2 regions of the Paenibacillus sp. J22P218 genome follow, and region 1 is predicted to be linked to the other one. Evidence: riboswitches for the same ligand, from Rfam matches in the RefSeq annotation. Region 1 holds a riboswitch; the other holds the start of a gene.

Region 1 (3,410 bases):
GGTACGCAAACCCGGAATTAGATGCAGCAAAGCGGCGAGCAAGAAGCCCGCCGCCGATCCGCCTGCAAATCCGAGCAGCGTAAGCCGCAGCGTCGCACCGGTATGTTCCGCTAAACGCGGCCATACGTTCGCCGAGGCCGCCTCCTGCACGATCGATAATGGGCTGGGAAGCAGCCATTGATCGACCTGCCCCCACATCGTCACCGCCTGCCAGCAAGCCAGCAGTGCAGCGATAACGATTACCGGCGGCCATACCTTAGCCCATACGCCCGACTTATTGCCCATCTGGATATTTCTCCAGCAATCTGCCCATCGAAGCGCCGTTTGCCGGATTATAGTAGATTTTCACTTGCGAAATAACGGACGGGCAGCCCATCTCTGCCATCGCTTCGCTCATCTGCTGCACAACCCCTAGCAAAGAGCTGAGTTCGCCTTCCATCGTCGTCTCCAGCGGAGCTACCCGGTAGGGCACGCCCGCTGCCTTTATGATGTCAATCGCCCGATCGACGTACGGAAGGACGCTTTCTCCGCCCGGCGTCGTCGGCAATATTTGAATGCTTACCAGTGCATTATCCATTCGTTTCCCCTGCTTTCGTCAGTATGAATTATTTCTTAGGCAAAAAGTCGTTCGTAAACGCTTTGTCCGCCTCCAGCTCCTTCTCCAGCAGCTTGTGGTCGAACATCCAGTTCGCATAATTTTCCCATACGCTCAGCTTCTGCTCGCCCCATTGCGCGGCATCGTCCTGGTATTTCGGGCTCAGCCACTTCTGGCTTGCGCGAACGAGCTCGGCATTCAGATCCGGCTCTGCCTTAATCAATACTTCGGCAGCATCCTCCGGATTGTCGATCGCATATTGGTAGCCTGCCGCAGCGCCCGCAACGAACGCCTTGACGAGTTCCGGATCCTCGGCGATCAGCTTATCGCTTGTCGCAAGCACGGGCGTATAGTAGTCCAGCTTGTCGCTATAATCGGTCAAATATACCATGTTGATTTTCTCGCCGCGCAGCTCGGCCTCAACACCCGTCCACGCGTAATAAATCCAAGCGAAGTCGATATCGCGCTTAACAGCCGAGAAGAAATCGCCGTCGCCGATGCTCATAATATTAACCTTCTTCACATCCGCTTGCTCCTCTTGCATGAGTGAATCAATGACCGCTTCCTCAAGCGGAGCGCCCCAGCCGCCGTATGTTTTGCCTTCGAACTTCTTCGGCGAATCGATGCCTTTATCGACAGGCGAAGCGAAGCCCGACGTGTTATGCTGAATGACTGCCGCGAGCGATACGAGCGGTACGCCTGCGATACGAGCCATGGTGATCGACTCCTGATAGCTGACGCCGAATTGCACGTTGCCGGAAGCGACCATCTGGTCGGCGCCGCTCTCGCCCGGCTGAATAATTTCAACGTCAAGCCCCTGCTCCTTGAAGAACCCTTTATCCCGAGCGACGTACAGCCCCGTATGATTCGTGTTCGGCGTCCAGTCGAGCACGACCTGCACTTTCGTCAGCGGCTTATCCGCGCCGCTCCCTTCATTCTCTCCCGCGTTGCCGCCCTCCGGCTTGTTGCTGTTCGCGCCGCAGCCTGCAAGTACGATAACGAACGCCATTAATAACGCCATAAGCCTCCAAGTCATTCGTCCAGTTTGTTTCTTCATCCTGCTGTCTCCCTCTCCCTGTATCTCTTTATTGTGTCAAAACGAAACGAATCGAAAGGATATCTTGTCTGTGTCCGGTTGGTTGCCCCCGTGCGATCGACCGTTGCCGCATGCAAAAAAGCGTCCTCCCGTATGGAAGGACGCCTGAAATTCGGCTGCACCTATGCACGCTGCTTCGGCATGACGTTAGAAACACGATCTAACGGTCGTCCCTTGCATGAAACGCGCAAAGCTTATCTTCCCTACGCTGGCATTATCCAGATCAGGTTTATAGGGTCGGGATTGCATGTACATAAATCCCCTCTCAGCCGGCCTAACCAGCTCCCCGGAACATATTCGGTTTCGTCAATATGCCTATTATAGCAAATCCCGACTAAATAGCTATCTTTTTTTGAAGCTAGAAGGCCGGCATTAACCCGTTTGGCCTGCGTCGGAATTCCGCTGCGCCGCCTTCTTGTACCGTTTGCGCACACCGACGATCAGCAGAAGCAGCGGCAGCACGATTTGGAATAACGGAACGATTTTCAGCGTCACATCGAACCCTAGCCATATATGATACGTATTATTCGGCTCCAGAAACGATGCAGCGTAGATGACCATCCCGACTGGCCAGACCAAATGACGGTAAGCCGCCCCCGTCACTTCCTTAAGCGTAAGGACCGCCGCCAAGTACAACGCCGTCATTTTTACATAGAGTCCGATGTATAGCAGCAGCGTAACGATAACGTCCAGCCGCTCGAGGAAATTCGCCAACCGAATCAATTGAACCGCCTGCAGAAGCGGCAGCGCCGTAACCTCGGACAAGGAGAGGCCCAGTACGCTCATCACGAGCATATTCATAAAAATCAAAAAGACAGATACGCCCACTTGCGCCCAGAAGGTGACCTTCCGCAACACTTGCTTCTCCTTCAAATATTTCCAATAGACAAGAAAAATGACCATTTGCCCAAAAGGAAACGAAACCAGATCCGGAAACGCCGCCTTCGCAATCGGGCCTATCCCGTTCTCCATCAGGGGCAGCAACTGGTGAATATCAGGCAGCTTCGCGATAAACAACAGCAAAATAATAAGCAAATAGCTGATCCCCGCAATCGGGAACAGCAGCTGTGTAACACGCACGAACACTTCAAGCCCCTTGCTGACCGTGTACGCAGCGACAAACAGAATGAGCAGCATAATCATCCATTTGGGCGTCACGGTCAAGAGCGCCATATTCGTCAGTTCCCCTACGTCCCGCACATTACGCATCGATTCATAGGCGAACCATAGCGCATAGACAAGTCCAACCGCTCCGCCGAGCCATTTGCCAAAATGCATCAAGATCAGCTCGCCGAGTCCCGCTTCGGGCGCGCGCTTCTGCACCGTCACGTAAACAACGGTCAACAGCAATCCGATGACCGCAGCCATCGTCATCGCAAGCCATGAATCGGGCTTCGCTTTGATGCCAAGCTCGAACAGCGGCGTGCTGCCGATTAAGAAAACAATAATCAGAATAGACAACTGTTGTTTGCCGATCTGCTGCATGGCATCTCCTTTCCGTCTATGAACGCGCCTTCTCCTGCAGTTTCTTAAATCCGCCGCCGCTCATGCCCGCTGAATTCACTTTCACCTTTACGTCAATCTTCACTTCCATCTCCGCAAATAAGTCAGGCCAATCCCCCTTCATCTGCTTCCAAGCGTCCGGATGCCTCTGATGAATGATATTGCCGAAACCGACCACGTCCGCCTTATATCCCACAACAGCTTTCCAACCGTTTT
Region 2 (3,410 bases), on a different contig from region 1:
AAGCGACACCGATCTCCCTGTAGCTCCACATGCATGGAAGCAGAGCTGCCACTACTTCTGAAAGCGGCCCTTGCGAAGCGGTGTCCAGCAAATACTTCGTATACGCAACCGTGGTCGGAGAAGGACGCGTCTGCGCAAGTTCCTCGCGCGTTACGCCGAAGCGCTCCGCATATTGCCGATGAAGCTCCATCTCCACGTTCAGCGTAGAATGAAGCAGCTCCGCAAACTTGACCATCGTGTCGAGATCCCGCGCCTTCATGCTGCCTATCGCGAACATCTTGGCATAATCGATTAGATACACGTAATCCTGTTTGAGATAATACATAAAGCGCCCAGGGTCTAAATTTCCATCTCTAAGTTCAGTCAGGAACGGATGTGCGTGACTCTTCGCCCATATCGCCTCCGCTGAACGGTACAGCCTATCGCTGAATCGACTCATGGTTATCCACGCCCCTTTCATCATGAATCAATGATGCTTGCTCGCTCTCCGTCATCTCCGGCTTTACCCGGTTGCACCAGTCCGCAATAAAAGCAATCATTACTTTCACGTAATCGATCAGCTCTTGCCAGTCTGTACTCTCGTCTACGGAATGAGCCTCTGCAAGCTCTCCCGGACCGTAGATAAGCGCCTCGATCCCTGCCCGTCCCAGCCAGCCCGCATCCGTCACAGACGGGCTCATACCGACGGCAGGCGCAGCGCCGAGCACCTCTTGATGGATGGCGGACAATGCTTTCAGCCCTTTGCCTTCCATATCCAGCACTAATGACGGGAATATCTCTCCCCGTTCCTCGATCATCGAACGGCCTCCCCAGCGGAAGGTAGGAGGATGATTCCTCAGCCATGGATCTCCCTCTGCTACTCTAAGCAGATGCTCCTCGATTTCGGCGGCAACCGTTTCATAATCTTCATCCGGATAAAAGTGCATCGTGATCCACAAGGAGCACCGATCCGCCACGAATGCCGCATGACGGCCACCTTCAATAACGGCCGGATTGATCGTATTCGAGCCAGCAGGGAAGCCCGGATAGGATTTGGTTATTGCCCAGTGACGCTCCAGCTCTTGAAGTCCGGCAATTAACTTGACCATCTTCTCGATCGCGCTGGCGCCTTGAACGCCGCCGCCCGCGTGAATCATTCGTGATCTCATCCCGTCATGGTAGGTGACCGGACTTTGTACCGTAACCCAGCCGGTAATGACTCCGCCTTGACCTTGGATGGCCAGCCCGCTCGTATCCGCGACTACGGCAAGATCCGCCTTATATCCTCGCTCCATGCAAGCCCGAGTTCCTGCCTCACCTGCCTCTTCGCCAATGACCGAATGGAACAGCAAATCTCCCTTAAGCTCTACACCCGCTTCCTCAAGCAGCTTCACTGCGAACAGAAGGGCAGCGAGCCCCCCTTTCATATCCGCCGTTCCTCTGCCGTAAGCTCTGCCGTCATTCATCGTTAGTTTGAATGGATCGCCTTGCCACTCCCGCGTATCCCCTACTTCGGCTACGTCCATGTGGCCATTGAGCAGCAAGCTTTGATAGTGATCCCGCTGAGTGCCCGGTTTAACCGCGGTAACATTCGGATCGCCGGGATACACCTCCCACAATTCCGTTTCGAAGCCGCTTTTCTTAAGCTGTTCCTCCAGATATTGCTGTGCCTTTAGCGTATTTCGCGCAGGCGGGCTAACGGTAGGAAAAGCGATCAAATCAGCCAATAGAGCAAACAGTTCATCCTGTCTCTCCTCCGCTTGCTGCTGTACCTTGGTAATGATAGAATCAATCATTTCTAGTCTCCTTCGCTTGGCAGAAGGCGCGAACAACAGAAAAAAACCATTCGAGAATAAACGAATGGTTACGATTCGATAAGTTCTCTACGCCAGCATTACCTGGATCAGATTAACGGTCAGGGAAATACGTTCCCTATCTCAGCCGGACTTCATCCAGCACCCATACTCTATTAAATTAACACTACTATAGCTCACAAGTAAGTTTTTGGCAACAACAGTTAATTCACAGCCCCTTGCTGGCAGCTCTGTCGGGTAACGGACAAAATAGCCCCTTAGACTAACAATCGATTGTTTTCGGTGGGCTAATGGACAGAAGCGACGCTAAGAAGGCATATGAATACTGTTTTGATTCATCAAGTGCTTGTAACGTACCTTAATGTCCATTAGAAATGGAAAAGTTCATAAAATGATCGCTGAGGGTTCGAAGTGTCCATTAGAAGAAACGACATGCCAAAGCCGTTTTAATTATAGGTCATCCATGACGTACTCCCCAGAACCTCAAAGCCCATCTTAAACCAAAAATTACGTGATTTATCTAATGTATATACATACACTTTTTTATTAGCGTATTTCACTTTAAGCCAGTTAATAAAGAAAGCCGCATATCCGCTACCCTCATATTCCTTTAGAACATCCAGCGCTTCAATGAATATAAAATCAGTTTTGTTTTTAATATCAATATAGAAGTCCTTCTCCAGATACTTCTCGTCATCGCTAAAATAATCTTTTTCCGCCTTGTGGATTAACTGTTTCCCATTAGCGTATTCCCAAACCACGCCGTAGCCGACCAAATTAGAGCCAGCTTCAATCAAATGTATTTCTTTCGGAATTTCCGAGCTATCCTTCTTGCTGAGTTCCCCGGCATGATAACCGGATTTCAATTCGCCTAATAAGGTCTGCATCTCTTGATCGAATGGCTTGGTATGAATAGCAGGCATTTTGGTTAGCTCCCTTTTCTCTCTTCTCTCTCTACGCTATTGTATCAAATCATGTTGTCTTAACAAAATAAAGAGGAAGCGGATCGAAGGATCGTCCTGCTTCCTGTTTGATTTTGTTTGATCGCGCTTTCGAGTAGCTTATCTCGCGTTAGGATTCACCGGCACCTTGAGTCCCAAATGACTCCGCAGCGTATTCCCTTCATATTCCTCTCTGAACAAACCTCTTCTTTGCAGTTCTGGTATAACGAGATCAACGATCAGGTTAAGGTCTTCCGGGAAGGTTGGCGGGATGACATTGAAGCCGTCCGCTCCTCCCTTGACGAACCACTCCTCTAATTGATCCGCTACTTGCTCAGGAGTGCCGATTACCTCCAAGTGCCCGCGCGCCGAAGAGATGCGTTCGTAGATGTCGCGGAGCGTCCTTAGCCCTTCTCGATTGGCTATATCGCAAATAATTTTGTAACGGATACGAGGGTTCGACGGATCCGCATAATTGTCATAATCCGGGAATGGATCGTCAGGATGGAAGCCTCGAAAATCGATTTGCGTAAACTCGGATAAAAAGAGAAGTCCGGCGCCCGGCATAATGAGCTTGTTCAGCTCTTGACGCTTCCTGCGAGCTTCTTCCTCCGTCTTCGCAACCGTAATATACGCTCCAGGCATGATCTTAACGTCCTCGCGGCTTCGGTTATAT

What was found. Region 1 has a riboswitch for thiamine pyrophosphate ahead of AC0YN0_RS06475 (ABC transporter substrate-binding protein). Riboswitches for the same ligand answer to the same signal wherever they lie in the genome.
Region 2: linked by a shared signal. The riboswitch ahead of AC0YN0_RS27820 (acetylornithine deacetylase) and the one ahead of AC0YN0_RS06475 (ABC transporter substrate-binding protein) in region 1 are both predicted to bind thiamine pyrophosphate.

What each region holds. Positions count from the first base shown of each region.
Region 1 is NZ_JBWDNL010000001.1:1,562,974-1,566,383, reverse strand. It holds gene AC0YN0_RS06485 (ABC transporter permease) at 1-285, opposite strand, end outside; gene AC0YN0_RS06480 (thiamine-binding protein) at 275-577, opposite strand; gene AC0YN0_RS06475 (ABC transporter substrate-binding protein) at 606-1,652, opposite strand; TPP riboswitch at 1,875-1,990, opposite strand; gene AC0YN0_RS06470 (GerAB/ArcD/ProY family transporter) at 2,064-3,176, opposite strand; gene AC0YN0_RS06465 (Ger(x)C family spore germination protein) at 3,193-3,410, opposite strand, start outside.
Region 2 is NZ_JBWDNL010000008.1:75,024-78,433, forward strand. It holds gene tenA (thiaminase II) at 1-439, opposite strand, end outside; gene AC0YN0_RS27820 (acetylornithine deacetylase) at 420-1,775, opposite strand; TPP riboswitch at 1,843-1,952, opposite strand; gene AC0YN0_RS27825 (GNAT family protein) at 2,240-2,716, opposite strand; gene AC0YN0_RS27830 (LLM class flavin-dependent oxidoreductase) at 2,855-3,410, opposite strand, start outside.